2 regions of the Paraburkholderia sp. 22099 genome follow, and region 2 is predicted to be linked to the other one. Evidence: predicted binding sites of a transcription regulator. Region 2 holds the regulator's gene; the other holds the start of a gene.

Region 1 (5,838 bases), on a different contig from region 2:
GGAGAAATCACTGACATACACTCGTCAACTCTTCGACATCGCGTCAACCACGCAGGCGGAGGTCGCGCAACTCGCGCAGACGCATTTCGAACGGTATAACGCGAACCTGCAGGCAGTCATCGAGGAAGCGGCGAAGAGTGCTCCCGCCGGTTCCGAAGCGGCGATCGCCGCGTGGAAGTCCGCGATCAGCGCCACCGCCACGCTGTGCGAATCGCTGCAGAAGACGGGTCAGCAGGCCGTGGAAATGGCCGGGACCAATCTCGAAGCCGTGACGGCCTCGGCGTCCAAGTCAGCCAAACGTAGTGCCGAGTCGGCTATCGTGGCCGCGAGCGCGAAGCATTAAGACCCACGCGGGCAGCAATGCCCGCGTTATCGGTTCGAACTCTATTTACAGCATTCCTTTTAGCCACCTTGGCGAGGAATCCGGCATTCCCATACATCCCATTTGACTGAAGGCGGTGTTGCTCCCGACGGGCACGCCGCCGGTAATTGCGAGGACGATTCAATGGCAAAGCAGATCGCGTTGGTAACGGGTGGCATGGGTGGACTGGGCGAGGCGATCAGCATCAAGTTGCATGACGCCGGTTACGCGGTCGCCGTCACCTATTCGCCCGGCAACACCGGTGCGAACGAGTGGCTCGCCCGCATGGAAGCCGAGGGGCGACAGTTCCGCGCATATGGCGTCGACGTCGCCGACTACGACTCCTGCGAAAAATGCGCGGCGCAGATCAAGGCCGAAGTCGGACCGGTCGACATCCTGATCAACAACGCCGGCATCACGCGCGACGCCAGCTTCAAGAAACTGGACAAGGTCAATTGGGACGCGGTCATCCGCACCAACCTCGATTCGGTGTTCAACATGACGAAGCCCGTGTGCGACAGCATGGTCGAGCGCGGCTGGGGCCGCATCATCAACGTGTCGTCGATCATCGGCTCCAAGGGCGGGTTCGGCCAGACCAACTATGCGGCGGCCAAGGCCGGCATGCATGGTTTCACGAAATCGCTGGCGCTCGAAGTGGCGAAAAAAGGCGTCACGGTCAACACGATCTCGCCCGGCTATATCGCCACGAAAATGGTAATGGCCGTGCCCGAGGAAATCCGCGAGACGAAGATCGTTCCGCAGATTCCGGTCGGCCGGCTCGGGCAGCCGGACGAAGTTGCCGCGCTCGTGCTCTACCTGTGCTCGCGCGAAGCGGGCTTCGTGACCGGCGCCAACATCGCGATCAACGGAGGGCAGCACCTGCAGTGAACCCGGGAGATCAGCAATGGAGGTTCCGATGAGTGAAGCAGTGGCAATCGTCGTAGGTTCATTCGTGCTGGTGACGGCAACAGCGTTCGTCGTCGCTCACTATCGCCGGGAGCAAATGCGCCGAAAACTGCTTGGACGGCTGGCTTATCATCGCGACGCGTACGGCCTGGGCAGCGCCCGGCGTTGAGCTTCCGCTCTCGCTAACCTGTGGTGAAGATCGGGTTGACGGCGTTCCTCGCGCAGGCGAGGCGCCGTCGAAGGCCGTATTCGTGGCGCTTCATCCGAACAGGCCATGAAGGAACCACCGCGGCTCTTCTTCCGCATCGCGACTGCTCATGCGCTCGCGGTATATCCAGAAACAGCTCTGGTCTTCACCCTGAGCGACGAAATAATCGCGCGTGACGAGTTCGCCATCGAACCACCCGCTCTCGATGCGTTCGCCAGGCGACACGAGGCGCAGCGGCGAACCGTAAAACGGGCGGTGTTTTCGCATTAGCAGGCGCACGGGTTTCTCCAGCAGCCAGGTGGGCCGCGGAAGCGCTTTCGGCAACCGTGTGCTTTCCGACGTGCTGCCGACCGGCACCCATCGGTTGGCGATTTCGGGCCGGTAGTCCGCCGTTGGCGCGGGCCTGAGCACGTTGTCCTCGCCGAGCCGCGCGACCAGCAGCTCGACGAGACGGGCGTGGTCCGCGGCGGAGCCGCCGGGCTCGGGAAACAGCGTATCGGATGCCGGTGCGGCGGGCTGCACGTTCGATGCATCGAGCCGCAGCGCGATAACGGGGGCGGTCAGTTCAATGCGGCCAAGACGCTCCCTGACGAGTCGGACCAGATGATCTTCCCGCCATGTCGGCTCGCCCAGGGCAATCTCGATGGGCGTCGGCTCGATGGCCTGCCTGCCGCGCTCGTGCTCGAGCAGAAGCGTCGCGCCCGTCAACGCCAGTTGCTTCGCGCACAGCCAGCCGCACAGTTGCACGATGAGACGATGCGCACCGAAAAGCGCCGCTTCCGCATGCTCGATACGATCGGGCATTTCAATGCGGGCGGAAAACGTGGGAGGGAGCGCCAGCCACTCGAACAGTTCCGGCGCCGTGCCGAAAGCGCGGTCGAGCGAGTCGAGCAGATGTTCGCCGCAACGTCGTTGCAGGCCCGCGCGCGGCAGCCGTCTCACGTCGGCAATCGTTTCGCAGCCAAGGCCGGTGAACCAGTCGGCAAACGGCCTGATTTCCGGCACTGACTGCAACGGCAGCACCGACAGTTGCCGTTCCAGCGAATCGACCTTGAGCACGCGCCGGTTCCGGTTCCTCGCGAGCAGCCAGGCGCCTTGCCCGGTCGGCGCAGCGCTTATCCGCGCGGTCAGCCCGATGGCTTCGAGGATCGCTTTCGCCTGCCGGCATACGGCGAGCAGTCCGCCAAAGAGATGCAGGCTCGCGCCGATGTCCACCACGACAACCGCTTCGTCGAGAACCGCGACATCGGGTGAGAACCGCATGAGCGCCACGGCGACCTCGCGTTGCGCGGCATGCTCGCGGCCGGCGTCGCGTTCGTAAATCTCGATCTCCGGCGCGAGCGTCAGCACGCCGCCGCGTTTCATGCCGACCCGCACCCCCGCGGACCTGGCGACGCCATCCGCGATGAGCACCTTGTCCCGTTCGAGAACCACGCAGCCGTGCGCGGGCTCAGGCAGCCACTTCGGCCGGAAGATCTCGAGCTGCAACCGGGGCAGGTGAACGGCGAGAAATACGCGCATGGTGCGAAAACAGAACAGGTGTGGGTTGCAGGGGAATGGACAGAGGCTCTGCGCGTGCCGGACCTCGTCGCTTCGTGATGTCGACGGTCAGGCCGTCGCGTTCGGGCCGCAGCGCCAGCCGTAAAACCGCGGGAGAGGCATCCTGTGCCGACGCCAGCGGGCGGATCATGAAGAACAGCGTTTCCGAAGACTGGGCGGCCAGATGCAGCCGCCGCAGCGACGAGGTCTGAACGTGTTGCGCCCAGAACAGCAGTGCGCCGCAACTGCCGGCGCGCAGAATCTGCTCCGCGGCCCAGAGCGCGTCGGCTGTCTTCGGAGCCTGGACAACCATCAATTGTTCGGACGACAACCCGATGTATTCGAGGCCCAGGCCGTTCGGTACGTGCGGCGGCTGCACCATTGCAATCGGCCGCTTCTCCATTTCGCTGAGCGCGGGGCGCAATAGCCGCATTTCGCCCACGCCGGCCTGCTGCACCAGCAGGTCCACCAGCGCGCCGACCGGCCATCCGCCGCCGGGCAATTCCGCCGATAGCGCGGGATAGCCGGTATCCACGATATGCCCCCGGCTGCGCGCAAGCTGCGACGCCCGCCATAGCGACGGGTGGATGGCTTCGGGGACGGGCAGCGCGGTGGTCATTGGAGTTGCGGAAAAATCACTGTATGCATGTACAGTATCCTACACGGATTTTCGTAGCCACGAACAGGCACTTTTTTCGGGAAATTTTCAGGGAGAGGGCGCTGGCACGGCCATTAGAAAACCTCACGCCACTCGCCACTCGCCACGCGAACTGCCCGAATGCCCAATCGCATCCAGACGACAAAATCGTCACGCCTGAACGCATGGCACGCCGCATGCAACGCATGCAGCACGAACCTGCCAACTCAAAACCCACGCGAACCCGCCCGCATTCACCGTCGACCGGAGGAACCATGTGGCGCAAGCTTGCTCGACCGCGAATCGTGGTGGTCACCGGCGCCAGCGCGGGCGTGGGCCGCGCTACCGCCCTCGCGTTCGCGCGTCGCGGCGCGCATGTCGCGCTGCTGGCGCGCGACCCCGCGGCGCTCGACGACACGGCAGCGCAAGTGCGCGCATGCGGCGTGCGCGCGTTGCCGATCGCACTCGACGTCAGCGACGCCGACGCCGTCGAAGCCGCCGCCGCGCGCGTGGAAGCGGAGCTGGGTCCGATCGACGTATGGGTCAACAACGCCATGCTCACCGTGTTCGGACCGATGGCAAGCCTGACGCCGAAGGAGTTCGCGCGGGTGACGGACGTGACCTACCTCGGTTACGTCTGGGGCACGATGGCCGCGTTAAAGCGCATGAGCGCGCGCAATCGCGGTTGCATCGTTCAGGTCGGCTCGGCGCTCGCCTATCGCGCGATTCCGCTGCAATCGGCCTATTGCGGCGCGAAGCATGCGATCCGCGGCTTTACCGACGCATTGCGCTGCGAACTGCTTCACGATCACAGCCGCGTCCATCTGACGATGGTGCAAATGCCCGCATTGAATACGCCGCAATTCGACTGGGCCGAGAACCGCATGCCCCACGCTCCGCAGCCGGTGGCGCCCGTTTTTCAGCCGGAAGTCGCCGCGCGCGCGATCGTCTGGGCGGCAACGCATCGTCGGCGTGAGGTGTATGTCGGGATATCGACGGTGAAGGCGATTGTCGCCAACCAGGTCGTGCCCGGCTGGCTGGACCGATATCTCGGCCGCACCGGCTATCAGGCGCAGCAAAGAGCCGCGCCGGCAAGCGATGCCGCGCCCTCGAATCTGTGGCAACCGGTTGCCGGCGCGCATCGCGTTCATGGTCCATTCGACGGCGAGGCGAAGCGTTACAGCAGCGCGCTATGGCTCGATACGCATCGTCCGCTTGCGCTTGCCGCCGTGCTGAGCCTGGCCGCGTTGACATGGCGGCGCTGGCCGCGCCGCTAGCCGGCGTGGCTGGTCGGCTCGTCAGCGCAGCGCGATCCAATCCAGCAGCCGCTGACCGTAGCGGCCGCTCAAGGCCAGATAAAGCGCGGCGACGCCGAGGTTCCACAGCAGGATCATCGCGGTCGCGTCGAGAGGATGGAAAATCGACAAGGCCACCGCGGTCATTGCAGCGACCGCGAGACTACCCGCCATCACGACCGGTCCCGGCTCCAGCCGGGCGGCGTGGCGCAGCATGATCAGCATCACGAGCGATAGCGGCATGCCGACCAGTACCAGGGTCGCGAAGCATCTTGCCGTTTCGCCGACAGACATGCCTTCCGGTCCGATCGCGATCCAATTGGTCAGGCAACCGTAGCCAATCGTGGCGACCCACGTGAGCGCAGCCGGTCCCGGTAACAGAAGCCAATGGCGTGACCGGCCCGGCACGCTGGCAATCAATGCCGCGACGGCGGCCAGAATGCCGGTGGCCGTGGCCGCGGCCATGCCGATGACGAACAGCGGCTGATGCAGCTTGACCGCCAGGTCGGCGCGCACTCCATGCGCGACACCGACGAAGAGCATCACAACCGCGGCAAACAGCAACCAGCACGCGGCTCTCGCCGCTGGCGAGCGCAGACGCCGCACCGGCGCGGCATCCGCGGCGAGCACGTCGATCAGGTCGGAGGTGCGGGTCATGATTTGCTACCTCGCTGCGGGAACCTCTCCCGTAATCGTTTCATGGCCCGATGCGTGGCGACTTTCAACGCGGCAACCGACGTTCCGCTTGCAGCCGCGGCTTCTTGCAGCGACATCTCCTGCAATTTGAGCATGCGCATCGCGTCGCGTTGTCCGACAGGCAATTGCTCGATTGCTTCCCTGACCAGGCGGGCATTCACCGTCTCTTCCTCTAAGTTCGCTTCATCGGCGGCAA
Region 2 (12,922 bases):
TTGCGCCGCCACGTTAGGAGTGTGATCCATGGGTATTCTCAGTTTCATCAAGGAAGCCGGCGAAAAACTGTTCGGCGCCGCCTCGACCTCGGCACAAGCCGCGCCTGCCGCGCCCGACCTTGCGGCGTTGAATAAAACAGCGGGCGACGCGATCGCCGCGTATATCCGCACCCAGGGTCTGGACGCCACCAACCTGCAAGTCGCATACGACGGCACGAGCCACACCGTCACCGTATCCGGCGAGGCGGCCGACCAGCCGACCAAGGACAAGATTCTCGTCGCGGCCGGCAACGTGCAGAACGTCGACAAGGTGGACGACCAACTGACCGTCACCACGCCCGCGGCGGCGCCCACGCAGTTTCATACCGTCGTGCCCGGCGACAATCTGTGGAAGATCGCCGAGAAGTACTACGGCAGCGGCGCGAAGAACGACGTGATCTTCCAGGCCAACACGCCGATGCTGAAGAGCCCGGACAAGATCTATCCGGGTCAGGTATTGGTGATTCCGCCGCAGTAACCCGCGGTTGCGGTAAGCATTGCAGCAAGCGGTAATAACAGCGGTAAAAGCAGCGGTAAAAACGAAAAACGCGGCGCTCGAGTCATCAACTCGAGCGCCGCGTTTTCATTGGACGATCATGCGTGTGGCCGTGACCGTTACCGCATCAATACGTATCGAAGACCTTTTGCAGCGCAACCGGCCCCGTGCCACCCGCGGCCAATGCCAGCATCAGCAGCACACGGGCCTTGTACGGGTTCAGCGAGCCCGCGCTGACGAAACCAAGCGCGTCGTCGGCGGCGGCGCCGTTGCGCATCACGTGCCCCGAACCCACCCGCGAGGAGCGCACCACTGCGACGCCTTGCGAGACCGCATCGGCCAACGCCTGTTGCAGCGACGCGTGGATCGAGCCGTTGCCCGTGCCGGCCACCACGATGCCGCGCACGCCGGCGGCAACGAGCGCATCCACGGCAATCCGTGAGACGCCGGCATAGCTCGCGACGACCTCCACATGCGGCCACTTCGCGCCGATCACGAACTCGGTCGCGAGCGTATGCGGACGCACCACGCCGCGCTGGAATTCGACCCGCCCGTCCTGCACCCAGCCGAGCGCGCCGATCTCCGGCGAGTGGAATGCGTCGACGGCATACGTGCTCGTCTTCACCACGTCGCGCGCGCTGTGAATCTTGTTGTTGAAGGCCACCAGCACACCCTGCCCGCGCGAGCCCGCGTGCGCCGCGACCGTCACGGCGTTCAGCAGATTCAGCGGACCATCGGCGGAGAGCGCGGACGCCGGACGCATCGCCGCGCTCAGCACGACCGGCTTGTCCGACTTGACGGTCAGATGCAGCAGATAGGCGGTTTCCTCGAGTGTGTCGGTGCCGTGCGTGACGACTATGCCGTCGATGTCGTCTTCGGCGAGGAGCGCGTTGATGCGTTGCGCGAGCGTGGTCCAGAGCGGCAGCGCCATGTCCTTGCTGTCGATGCTGGCAATCTGCTCGGGCGCGATGCGCGCCACCGTGGACAAAGCCGGCACCGCCGCCAGCAATTGATCGACGCCGACCACGCCCGCCTGGTAGCCGGAAGTGTTGGCGGCGTCCGCCGCGGCCCCGGCGATCGTGCCGCCGGTGGCGAGCACGGCGATGCGCGGCAGCGTCGGTGTGACGCCCTGGTTTGAAGGCGTCGCGGAAGAGGAAGTCGGAGTATTCATGGCGGCGATTGTAAGCGATGCGCCGCGCGCCGCGATGCGTGAAAAAACGGATGGCCGTTCGTTTTGGATTAGCGATGCTGGGCGCCAACGCTCGCGCATCGCCCGCGAACGATTCAGCGCCACTTCGCGCCGGACCTCAAGGATCCGGCGCCAACCTCACACCGCCTCGCGCAATTGCGCGGCGATCTCCGCTTCGTTCAACTGCGGCGCGAACATCTCGATCAGCCGATACGCATACGCGCGCAGGAACGCACCCTTGCGCAGACCGACCCGCGTCGTGCTCGCCTCGAACAAATGCTGGGTATCCAGCGCCACCAGTTCGGTATCGCGCCTGGGATCGTAGGCCATCGCCGCCACCACGCCGATGCCCATGCCGAGTTCGACGTAGGTCTTGATCACGTCCGCGTCGATCGCGGTCAGCACGACGTCGGGCAACGCGCCTGCCTTGGCGAACGCCTGGTCGATGTGCGAGCGGCCCGTGAAGTCCTGGTCATACGTGACGATCGGGAATTCGGCGATTTCGTCGAGCGTCAGATTTTCACGGCCCACGAGCGGATGATCCTTCGGCACGACCACCACGTGATGCCACGAGTAGCACGGAAACGTGACGATGTCCGGAAAGCGGTCGAGCGCCTCGGTCGAGATGCCGATATCCGCCTCGCCGTTGATGATCATCTGCGCGATCTGCTGCGGGCTGCCCTGGCGCAGCGCCAGGTGCACTTTCGGGAACACCTCGGTGAATTGACGGATCACCTTCGGCAGCGCATAGCGCGCCTGCGTGTGCGTGGTCGCCACGACCAGGTGGCCGCTGTCCTGATCGGCGAACTGGCGCGCGACGCGGCGCAGATTCTCCGCGTCGAGCAACATCCGCTCGATCAGTTGATGCACCGCCTTGCCCGGCTCCGTGAGCCCCGTCAGACGCTTGCCGCGCCGAATGAAAATGTCGACGCCGAGTTCGTCCTCGAGATCCTTGATCTGTTTCGATACGCCCGACTGCGACGTGTACAACACGTTCGCCACCTCGGTCAGATTCATGTTCTGACGCACGGCCTCGCGCACGAAGCGCAATTGCTGGAAGTTCATCTGTATGTCTCCGGTTCAGCCAGAGTGAGCTATTTGAGTTCGATCGAAACGCCTGGGGTCGTTGCCCGCTTCACCGCGGGCTTCACGGCGTCATTCACTGCGCCGGAAACACGCGCAATGCGCGCGGCACGGCGGTCACGCCATCGCCGACCGCCAGTTGCAGATCGCGCCACGCTTCGCGATCGAGTTCGGCTTCGAGCAGGTTGCCTTCGCGGCCCGCGAGTTCGACCCGCACCGAGCCGCCCAGCGTCACCACGCGCCGCACGTCGACGACGATGCCTTCGCGATGACCGGCCGCCTGCGGGTACAACTGCAGATCGTGCGGACGCACATAAGCGAAGGCCGGCCCGCTGAATCCCGCGGTGATCGCGACCGGCAGCGCCGCGCCGTCGACCACGAAGCCGCTCGAATCGACGTTGCCGTGCAGGCGGTTCGCCGCGCCGAGAAACTCGTAGACGAACGAGGTTTGCGGATGGTCGTACACGTCCTGCGGACTGCCCACCTGCTCCACGTGCCCGCGATTGAGCACGACGATGCGGTCGGCCACTTCGAGCGCCTCTTCCTGATCGTGCGTGACGAAAATGGTCGAGATATGCAGATCGTCATGCAGACGCCGCAGCCAGCTACGCAATTCCTTGCGCACCTTCGCATCGAGCGCGCCGAACGGTTCGTCGAGCAGCAGCACCTTCGGCTCGACGGCCAACGCGCGCGCCAGCGCGATCCGCTGCCGCTGGCCGCCCGACAGCTCCGACGGATACCGTTGCGCGAGCCAGTCGAGTTGCACGAGCTTCAGCAGTTCGTGCACCTTCTCGCGAATCACCGCTTCCGAGGGACGCTCCTTGCGCGGTTTCACGCGCAGACCGAACGCGACGTTCTCGAACACCGTCATGTGACGGAACAGCGCGTAATGCTGGAACACGAAGCCGACTTCGCGTTCGCGCGCGCCGACCGTCGCGACGTCCTGGCCTTGCAGCATCACCTGGCCGCCGTCCGCGTATTCGAGCCCGGCGATCACCCGCAACAAGGTCGTCTTGCCGCAACCCGAGGGCCCGAGCAGCGCAACCAGTTCGCCCGGCGGGAAATCGAGCGAGACGTTATCGAGCGCGACGAAATCGCCGAAGCGCTTCTGCAGGTTACGAACGGTGATACCCATTACAGCTCTCCTTGCTTGAGCGGGTGTGGCTGCGATGCATTGACGGATTGCGAGGTGGTCTGTGAAGCGGTCCGCGAGCCAGGCTCAGCACCAGGCTGTGAACCAGGCTGTGGACCAGGCTGTGAAGCAGGCTGTGAAGCCGGCGCCGGCGTGACGGGCCCCGCATACGCGGGCACGTCGCGCGCCGCCGACAGTTCCGCCGACATATGCCGCTCGGCGAGCAGCTTGAGCGCCAGCGTGACGAGCGCGAGCAACGCGAGCACCGACGCCACCGCGAACGCCGCCGAGAAGTTGTATTCGTTGTAGAGAATTTCGACGTGCAGCGGCATCGTATCGGTCTGGCCGCGAATATGGCCCGACACCACCGACACCGCGCCGAACTCGCCCATCGCCCGCGCGTTGCACAGGATCACGCCGTACAGCAGACCCCATTTGACGTTCGGCAGCGTGACGCGGCGGAAAATCTGCCAGCCCGAGGCGCCGAGCACGTGAGCGGCTTCTTCCTCGTCGTTGCCTTGCGCCTGCATCAGCGGAATCAGTTCGCGCGCGACGAACGGGAACGTGACGAAGATCGTCGCCAGCACGATGCCCGGCACCGCGAAGATGATCTGCACGTCATGGGCTTGCAGCCACGGGCCGAACCAGCCTTGCGCGCCGAACAGCAGCACGTAGATCAAGCCCGAGATCACCGGCGAAACCGAGAACGGCAGATCGATCAGCGTGGTCAACAGCGCCTTGCCGCGGAATTCGAACTTGGCGATGCACCAGGAAGCCGCGAGACCGAACACGAGGTTCAGCGGCACGGCAATCGCCGCGGTGATCACGGTGAGCTTGATCGCCGACAGCGCATCGGGATCGGCGAGCGATTCCAGATAGAAGCCGAGCCCCTTGTTCAACGCCTGATAGAACACGGCGACGAGCGGCACGACGAGAAACAGCGCGAGAAACAGCAGTGCGACGCCGGTCAGGATCCAGCGCACCACCGGCGGTTCGGTCACCGGATCGGGCCGGCGCGCGACGTTGAGCGGCGCGCGCGGCGCGACGGCGACGGCGGCCCGATCCGTCCCATCCGCGCGCTTCACACGATGCGCGCCGTCGGCGGAATGGCGGCTCATCGCACACCTCCGCCGATCGCCGCGACGCTTGCCGAGGCCGGCGCCGGGCCCGCGCCGCCGCGCCCGGTGCGGCGCTGCAAGTACCACTGCAAGGTATTGATGAACAGCAGCATCAGGAAGGACACGACCAGCATCACCACGGCCAATGCCGTGGCGCCCGCGTAGTCGTATTGCTCGAGCTTGGTGATGATCAGCAGCGAGGTGATTTCAGACTTCATCGGCACATTGCCGGCGATGAAAATCACCGAGCCGTATTCGCCGAGCGCACGCGCGAACGCCAGCGCGAAGCCCGTCAGCAAGGCCGGAAACACCGACGGCAACACCACGCGGCGAAACGTCAGCCAGCGCGACGCGCCGAGGCACGCGGCCGCCTCTTCCTGTTCGCGCTCGAACTCCTCGAGCACCGGCTGCACGGTCCGCACGACGAACGGCAAACCGATGAACGTCAGCGCAACCAGCACACCCGCCGGCGTGAATGCGATCTTGATGCCGAGCGGTTCGAGAAACTGCCCGATCCAGCCGTTGCCCGCGTACACGGCCGCGAGCGAAATGCCGGCCACGGAGGTCGGCAAAGCGAACGGCAGATCGACCACCGCATCGACGATGCGCTTGAACGGAAACGTGTAGCGCACCAGCACCCACGCCACCAGAAAGCCGAACACCGCGTTGATCAGCGCGCCGCCCAACGCCGAGAAGAACGTCAGGCGATACGACGCGAGCACGCGCGGCGAACTCACCGCGCGCACGAACTGCGCCCAGTCGAGCGTCGCGGTCTTGAGGAAGGTTGCGGCAAGCGGAATCAGCACCACGAGGCTCAGATAAGCCACCGTGATGCCGAGTGTCAGGCCAAAACCGGGCAAGGCGCTCGGTTTTCGGAAGGTCAACGTCGTCATGCTCAATGCTCTTTCAGGATTCACGCCTGCGTGTTCTGGCCGCCGGGCCCTGGCTGGCCAAAGCGCGCCACTGGGGCGCGCCCGGATTGGACGCGTTGCCGCGTCGCTCGGTCGATGCCGTTGCCGGCACCGGCGGTCTTACTGCGGCTGATAGATCGAATCGAATACGCCGCCGTCCGCGAAGTGCGTTTTCTGCGCGTTCGTCCAGCCGCCGAACGAGTCGTCCACCGTGTACAGCTTCAGCTTCGGAAACTTCGAGGTCAACTCCGCCGGCACCTTGTTCGAACGCGGCCGGTAGAAGTTCTTCGCGGCGATCTCCTGGCCCTGCTCGCTGTACAGGAAGTTCAGATACGCCTCGGCCAGCTTGCGCGTGCCGCGCTTGTCGACGACCTTGTCGACCACGGCAACCGGCGGCTCGGCCAGGATGCTCACGGACGGCACGACGATTTCGAACTTGTCCGTGCCGAACTCCTTCAGCGACAGGAACGCTTCGTTTTCCCACGCGATCAGCACGTCGCCGATGCCGCGTTGCACGAAGCTGGTGGTCGCGCCGCGCGCGCCCGAATCGAGCACGCCGGCATTCTTATAGAGCTTGCCGACGAACTCCTTCGCCTTCTGGTCGTTGCCGCCCGGCTGATGCGCGGCATACGACCACGCCGCGAGGTAGTTCCAGCGCGCGCCGCCCGAGGTTTTCGGGTTCGGCGTGACGATCGACACGCCCGGTTTGATCAGATCGTCCCAGTCCTTGATGTGCTTCGGGTTGCCCTTGCGCACCAGAAACACGATCGTCGACGTGTACGGCGATGCGTTGTCGGGCAGACGCTTTTGCCAGCCCTTGTCGAGCAGGCCCTTGTTAGCGAGGGCGTCGATGTCGTAGGCGAGCGCGAGGGTCACGACGTCCGCCTGCAGGCCGTCGAGCACGGAGCGCGCCTGCGCGCCCGAGCCGCCGTGCGACTGCTTGAAGGTGATCGTTTCGCCGGTTTTTGCCTTCCACTCCTTGCCGAACGCCTGGTTGACGTCCTGGTAGAGCTCGCGCGTCGGGTCGTAGGACACGTTCAGCAGCGTCGTGTCGGCGGCGTGCGCCTGCCCCGCGACGCCGAGCGCGGCTGCCGCGCCGAAGGCGAGCGCCGCGATCAGTTTCTTCGTCTTGCCTGCCAGCCCCGTGTGTCGATGGTTCATGCCAACTTTCTCCGCGTTGTGGTCCGTTGAAACGGCGTGTGATGTTGTTTTGCGTCGTCTGCGTGCGGCCACGTGTGCGTGGCGCCAACTGGAGGCCAGTCTATCGAAGGGCTTTCATCATTAAAAATAATGTTTCTTCATTCTTTAATACGCAAAAGTGGTAATGACAGCCAGATAAGGCGTTGCAGCACGAAAACGGGTGTTGGAGCGTCCGGTTTGGACGTTTCCACGACCCCACTTCGTCGCCTGCCCGCACGAACTTAAAGTAAAGCTTGAATTGCGCCGGATACTGTATAAAAATACAGCCACCTGTTCATACATACAGTGGCGCCATGACAAAACTCACCGCACGACAGCAGCAGGTTTTCGATCTGATCCGCCGGGCCATCGAACGCACCGGCTTTCCGCCCACCCGCGCGGAGATCGCCGCGGAACTGGGCTTCAGCTCGGCCAACTCGGCAGAAGAACATCTGCGCGCGCTCGCTCGCAAGGGTGTCATCGAGCTGGCGGCCGGCGCATCGCGCGGCATACGCCTTCTCACCAGCCCCGAAGACTCGCCGCACCAGTTCACGCTGCCGCACGCGAGCATCATGCAACTGTCGTTGCCGCTGATCGGCCGGGTCGCCGCGGGTAGCCCGATACTCGCGCAGGAACATATCTCGCAGCATTACGCATGCGACCCGGCGCTCTTCTCGAGCAAGCCCGATTACCTGCTGAAAGTGCGCGGGCTGTCCATGCGCGACGCCGGCATCTTCGACGGCGACCTGCTCGCGGTGCAAAAACGCAGCGAGGCGAAAGACGGCCAGATCATCATCGCCCGGCTCGGCGACGACGTCACGGTCAAGCGCCTGAAGCGCCGGCCGAACGGTATCGAGCTGATCGCCGAGAATCCCGATTACGACAACATCTTCGTTGAAACCGGCAGCGCGGATTTCGCGCTGGAGGGTATCGCCGTGGGGCTGATCCGCCCCGGAGAGTTTTAACCCGCCCGCTCGCCGGTTCGCCGGATCGCAGCCGCCCCAACGTTGAATCGCCTGGAGAGACTCATGGAACGCCTTGCCCGCCTGCTGCCCTTTCGCCAGTTCGGTCGTCTGCGCCGTCTGCGCAAGCTGGTGCCCTGCTCAGTGAGCGGAGCGCCCGCGGTCAGCACGCCATCGCTGTTCGACTCGCCCGACGGGGTATCGAGCTTGCCGTCGTCGTTGCCCGCCTTTGCCCGCGTGTCGTTGAATGCCGGGTTGAATATGGCGGAGCCGGAGCGGCGCGCACCGGTTCGGGTTTATCACGGGCCGTCGCGGCTCATCATGGTCGGCACCATGGAGGCCGTATGCCGCATGATCGATCGTTGCATCGCCGACGAGGCCAACGTGCACGGCGCGGTATTCGAGTCCTGATCGGCTTTCAATATTGTTGTCGCGTGGGATCGTTTTTGCGTGGCCGCGGTCCACGTTAGATCAAACGTGATGGAGAGTCCCACCCGATGGCAGTTTCGACACGCAAGAACCACGGCGCCAGCCGGCCGCTGATCGTCACTCTGGTTGTGATCGTGTTGATCGCCGCGCTGGGGTTCGTCTACGCGTCGCCGTATATCGCGCTGAATAATCTCAAGCGCGCGGCGGACGCGCGCGACGCGCAAACCGTCAATCAGTACGTCGACTTTCCCGCATTGCGCGAAAGCCTGAAGCAGCAGGTCACAGGCTTGCTGACACGCCGGCTCGACGCGCAGGGCAACGGCAATCCATTAGCCGCGATCGGCGCGATGATCGGCGTGGCATTGATCGGGCCGCTGGTAGACGCTTATGCGACGCCGGACGGCGTGGCGGCATTGCTGAACGGCATGCCGCCGCGCGGCAATCCTGGCGAGCGGCCGCCTGCTCCGCCCGCGGCCAACAATCCGCCCGCAACACCCGCGCCGGCGCCCGTGCCTGCATCGCCCACCGCGGGAGGCTCAGCCAACAGCGCGGCAAACAATAACGCCGCGCCGCCGCAGCCGCCGGAAACCACGGCGAGCTATCGCGGCCTCAACCAGTTCGCCGTTACTTACCGGCATGGCGCCGGCGACGCACGTTATTCGGCGATCTTCCAGCGCGAAGGCTTGCTCACATGGAAGCTGAGCGCCGTCAATTTAAACGAGTGATTGTCTGGTCGCGTGAACGGAGCTGGAAGAGCAACCGTTTTCCTGCCAGGCTTCCTGCGCATCAAGCCGCCGCTTGCTGCTGCTCCTGCGCGGAAGAACACGCCACCAGGATGCTGCACGATACGCGGTCGAGCAACGGCGTATTGCCCGCGCCCATCCACCATCGCGACAAACCGGTGCGGCAACGGTGGCCGACCACCACGAGGTCCACGTTCAAGTCGTTGGCGAGATTCGCGATCTCGTCAATTGGATGGCCAAACGCAAAGTGCCCTTGCGCGGTCACGCCACGCTCGGTGAGCCAGTCCACCCCTTCCTGCAGAATGTCGCGGGCGGTCTTCTCGAAACTGCCGCAGGCCACATCGGTCAGCAGGCCCGCGCTTTGCGCAATGCTCGAACGCATGTCGACCACGGACAGCAGATGCGTTTCCGCCTTCAGATCCAACGCCAGGTCGGCGCCGCAACGCAACGCCTTGCGGCCTTCGCGCGAGCCGTCGTAGCACAGCAGGATTTTCTTGTAGCTCGCCATGATTTTCTCCCTAGCCGCGAAAAGCGCGGTCTTCATGAATCATGGTGCGCCGCAATTCAGCTTGCAAGGGATGGAAAACGCTAGGTGTGCACTGATCGGGAGCGTGCGGGGTTTTGATCGGGATCGAGGCTGTCTTGCGAGGTTTGCGGCAGTGCAAGAAACACGCTCGGAACGGCTGCGGGCTCGCCGACGGCAACTCGCCGATGCCCTAGAATAGACGGCCTTCCCGGCCATTAGCATCATCGGCGAGTTTTTCCCAGAACCTCCATCGATCCCATGCCTGAAGCCCCCATTGAATTCCAGCAGGTCAAGAAAAGCTACGGCGACAAAACAGTCGTCGACGGGCTCTCGTTTCACGTCGATGCCGGCGAATGCTTCGGCTTGCTCGGCCCCAACGGCGCGGGCAAGACCACCACGCTGCGCATGCTGCTCGGCATCGCCGCACCCGATGCCGGCGTGATCCGCCTGTGCGGCGAGCCGATTCCGCGCCGCGCGCGGATGGCGCGGGCGCGCGTCGGCGTGGTGCCGCAGTTCGACAATCTCGATCCCGACTTCACGGTGCGCGAGAACCTGCTGGTGTTCGGCCGTTACTTCGGGCTGAGCGCCGCGCAATGCCGCGCGATGGTGCCGTCGCTGCTCGAATTCGCGCGCCTCGAAAGCAAGGCGGATGCGCGCGTGAGCGAGCTATCGGGCGGCATGAAGCGGCGCCTGACGCTCGCCCGGGCGCTCGTCAACGATCCCGACGTGCTGATCATGGACGAGCCGACCACCGGCCTCGATCCCCAGGCGCGGCATCTGATCTGGGAGCGGCTGCGCTCGTTGCTCGCGCGCGGCAAGACGATCCTGCTGACCACGCATTTCATGGAAGAAGCCGAACGGCTTTGCAACCGGCTGTGCGTGATCGAGGAAGGACGCAAGATCGCCGAGGGCGCGCCGAGCACGTTGATCGCCTCGGAGATCGGCTGCGACGTGATCGAGATCTTCGGTCCCGACCCGGTCGCGTTGCGCGACGAACTGGCGCCGCTTGTCGAGCGAACCGAGATCAGCGGTGAGACGCTCTTCTGCTATGTGAACGACGCGCAGCCGGTGCATGCGCGGCTCAAGCAACGCGCCGACCTGCGCTATCTGCATCGTCCGGCGAATCTGGAAGATGTGTTCCTGCGGCTCACCGGCCGCGAGATGCAGGACTGACGCCGGCCGCATCCGTTACAGCTACAACGACACTGCACGAGACACGCAATGGACGCACGCACTTACGAAACACACGGCAACGGCGACGCACCGTCGAGGCAGGAACCGTTCGCCGCGTTGCCCGCGAACGCCGTGAACTGGATTGCGGTGTGGCGCCGCAACTATCTGGTGTGGAGGAAGCTCGCGATCGCCTCGATGTTCGGCAATCTCGCCGATCCGATGATCTATCTGTTCGGGCTCGGCTTCGGGCTCGGCCTGATGGTCGGACACGTCGACGGCGTGTCGTACATCGCGTTTCTGGCGGCCGGCACGGTCGCGTCGAGCGTGATGATGTCCGCGAGTTTCGAGTCGATGTACTCGGGCTTCTCGCGCATGCACGTGCAGCGCACCTGGGAGGCGATCATGCACACGCCGCTCACGCTCGGCGACATCGTGCTCGGTGAAGTGATCTGGGCGGGCAGTAAGTCGGTGCTGTCGGGCACGGCGATCATGCTGGTGGCCGGCGCGCTCGGCTACGCGAACTTCCCGTCGATGCTGCTGGCGTTGCCCGTCATCGTGCTGACCGGGCTCGCGTTCGCCAGTATCGCGATGGTGGTGACGGCACTCGCGCCATCGTATGACTTCTTTATGTTTTATCAGACGCTGGTGTTGACGCCGATGCTGTTGCTCTCCGGCGTGTTCTTCCCGGCTTCGCAACTGCCCGCCGCCGCGCGTGCCGCGACCCAGGTGTTGCCTCTCGCGCACGCCGTCGATCTGATTCGCCCGGCGATGCTCGGGCGGCCCGTCGAGGACGCGGTTTTGCATGTCGCGGTGCTGGCGGTGTATGCGGTGGGTGGGTTCGTCGTCTCGGCGGTGCTGTTCCGGCGCCGGATGATGAAGTAACGCGAGGTTATATCGAACACGGCGGCGGCAGGCAGCGCGCACGCGTCGCCCGCCGTGAATGGACCGGTGTCAGTCCTCGTCGTCCGTCCACGGAATATCCACGTCGGAGATGAACGCGACCGTTGCGAACGGTCCGCCATCCTGGCGGCCGATCTTGCCGTCGGCGCGCTGCCATTCAACGCGAAACACCGTGCCTGGGTCGTCGGCGATCAGCCTGACCGTGCGAAGCTCATCGGGATCCGCCTCTTCGACAGGACCGTCGAGCGAGATCAGCAATTCCTGCGGCCATAGTCCGTCGGCGGGATCATAAATCTTGTCGCCGTCGGGTATCAGCGTGAACGCCTCCACGCCGATCGTCGCGGAAGCGTCGACGATCATCTTGGCCAATGCACGCAGCAATGCGGTCGCGCGCGCCGAGTTCGCCTGACGAATTGCAAGGTCCCCGCGCGTCAGCGCCTGCTCGAGTTTTGGGTTTGTTTTTTGTTGCGCCATTCGATGTCCTGAGTCCTATCGCTCTGTTGTAGGCGGCACGCTGCATTGATCCGCCGCCGCTCGCCGTTTTTCGGGCTGAATCCTACCATTGGCGTGCATCCCGGCATGGCGATCCGCGCGGCCCGGTCCGACAGCCCGCCCCGTCCACCACAGTTTAGGTCGTGATTCGTGTTCCGGCTTGGGAGATTTGGTTTTGAAGCGCCGGTCGAGCGCGGCGCTTGCAGCAATTCCGACGGTTTGCCGCGTGCTTCGCATTGTTTGAAACGGTGCTGGCGAGGCTTGATTGCCGCCGTCCGTCCGAAGCTGTATGCGGTGGCTCGCGAAGCGAAAGATTCGCCGAACGCGATGGCGATGAAGCAAGGCGCAACCAACTTCACGCAACCCCACGCCAGGTCACCATCCCGGCAACGAAGCCGGGGCACGTTCAGACGACGTTCCGACGACGTTCAGCGCGTCGCTCGAATCGATCACGAGGCAACGCGCCCAGGCCGCTCCATCAAGGCGCCGGGTTCGGCTGCAACTCATGCAGCGCATCGATTTCCGCAAGCGCCTCAACCGGAAGCTCGAC

What was found. The regulator LexA, encoded in region 2, represses DNA repair genes until DNA is damaged. The targets are predictions, from matches to a motif close to ACTGTATNNNNATACAGT.
Region 1: the regulator LexA is predicted to act here: its motif matches at 3,652-3,669, upstream of imuA (translesion DNA synthesis-associated protein ImuA).

What each region holds. Positions count from the first base shown of each region.
Region 1 covers NZ_JBQEPU010000036.1:36,206-42,043, reverse strand. Annotated here, with positions in the region: gene ACTJLC_RS26970 (phasin family protein) at 1-343, shown strand, start outside; gene phbB (acetoacetyl-CoA reductase) at 506-1,249, shown strand; gene ACTJLC_RS26960 (hypothetical protein) at 1,278-1,436, shown strand; gene ACTJLC_RS26955 (Y-family DNA polymerase) at 1,527-2,996, opposite strand; gene imuA (translesion DNA synthesis-associated protein ImuA) at 2,926-3,633, opposite strand; gene ACTJLC_RS26945 (SDR family oxidoreductase) at 3,927-4,928, shown strand; gene ACTJLC_RS26940 (DUF1109 domain-containing protein) at 4,950-5,603, opposite strand; gene ACTJLC_RS26935 (sigma-70 family RNA polymerase sigma factor) at 5,600-5,838, opposite strand, start outside.
Region 2 covers NZ_JBQEPU010000001.1:282,018-294,939, forward strand. Annotated here, with positions in the region: gene lysM (peptidoglycan-binding protein LysM) at 29-517, shown strand; gene ACTJLC_RS01205 (asparaginase) at 663-1,706, opposite strand; gene ACTJLC_RS01210 (CysB family HTH-type transcriptional regulator) at 1,863-2,789, opposite strand; gene ACTJLC_RS01215 (sulfate/molybdate ABC transporter ATP-binding protein) at 2,884-3,942, opposite strand; gene cysW (sulfate ABC transporter permease subunit CysW) at 3,942-5,057, opposite strand; gene cysT (sulfate ABC transporter permease subunit CysT) at 5,054-5,950, opposite strand; gene ACTJLC_RS01230 (sulfate ABC transporter substrate-binding protein) at 6,089-7,129, opposite strand; gene lexA (transcriptional repressor LexA) at 7,462-8,112, shown strand; gene ACTJLC_RS01240 (hypothetical protein) at 8,176-8,520, shown strand; gene ACTJLC_RS01245 (DUF2939 domain-containing protein) at 8,607-9,263, shown strand; gene ACTJLC_RS01250 (universal stress protein) at 9,325-9,789, opposite strand; gene nodI (nodulation factor ABC transporter ATP-binding protein NodI) at 10,066-10,980, shown strand; gene ACTJLC_RS01260 (ABC transporter permease) at 11,029-11,862, shown strand; gene ACTJLC_RS01265 (hypothetical protein) at 11,932-12,354, opposite strand; gene ACTJLC_RS01270 (hypothetical protein) at 12,312-12,731, opposite strand; gene ACTJLC_RS01275 (NADP(H)-dependent aldo-keto reductase) at 12,851-12,922, opposite strand, start outside.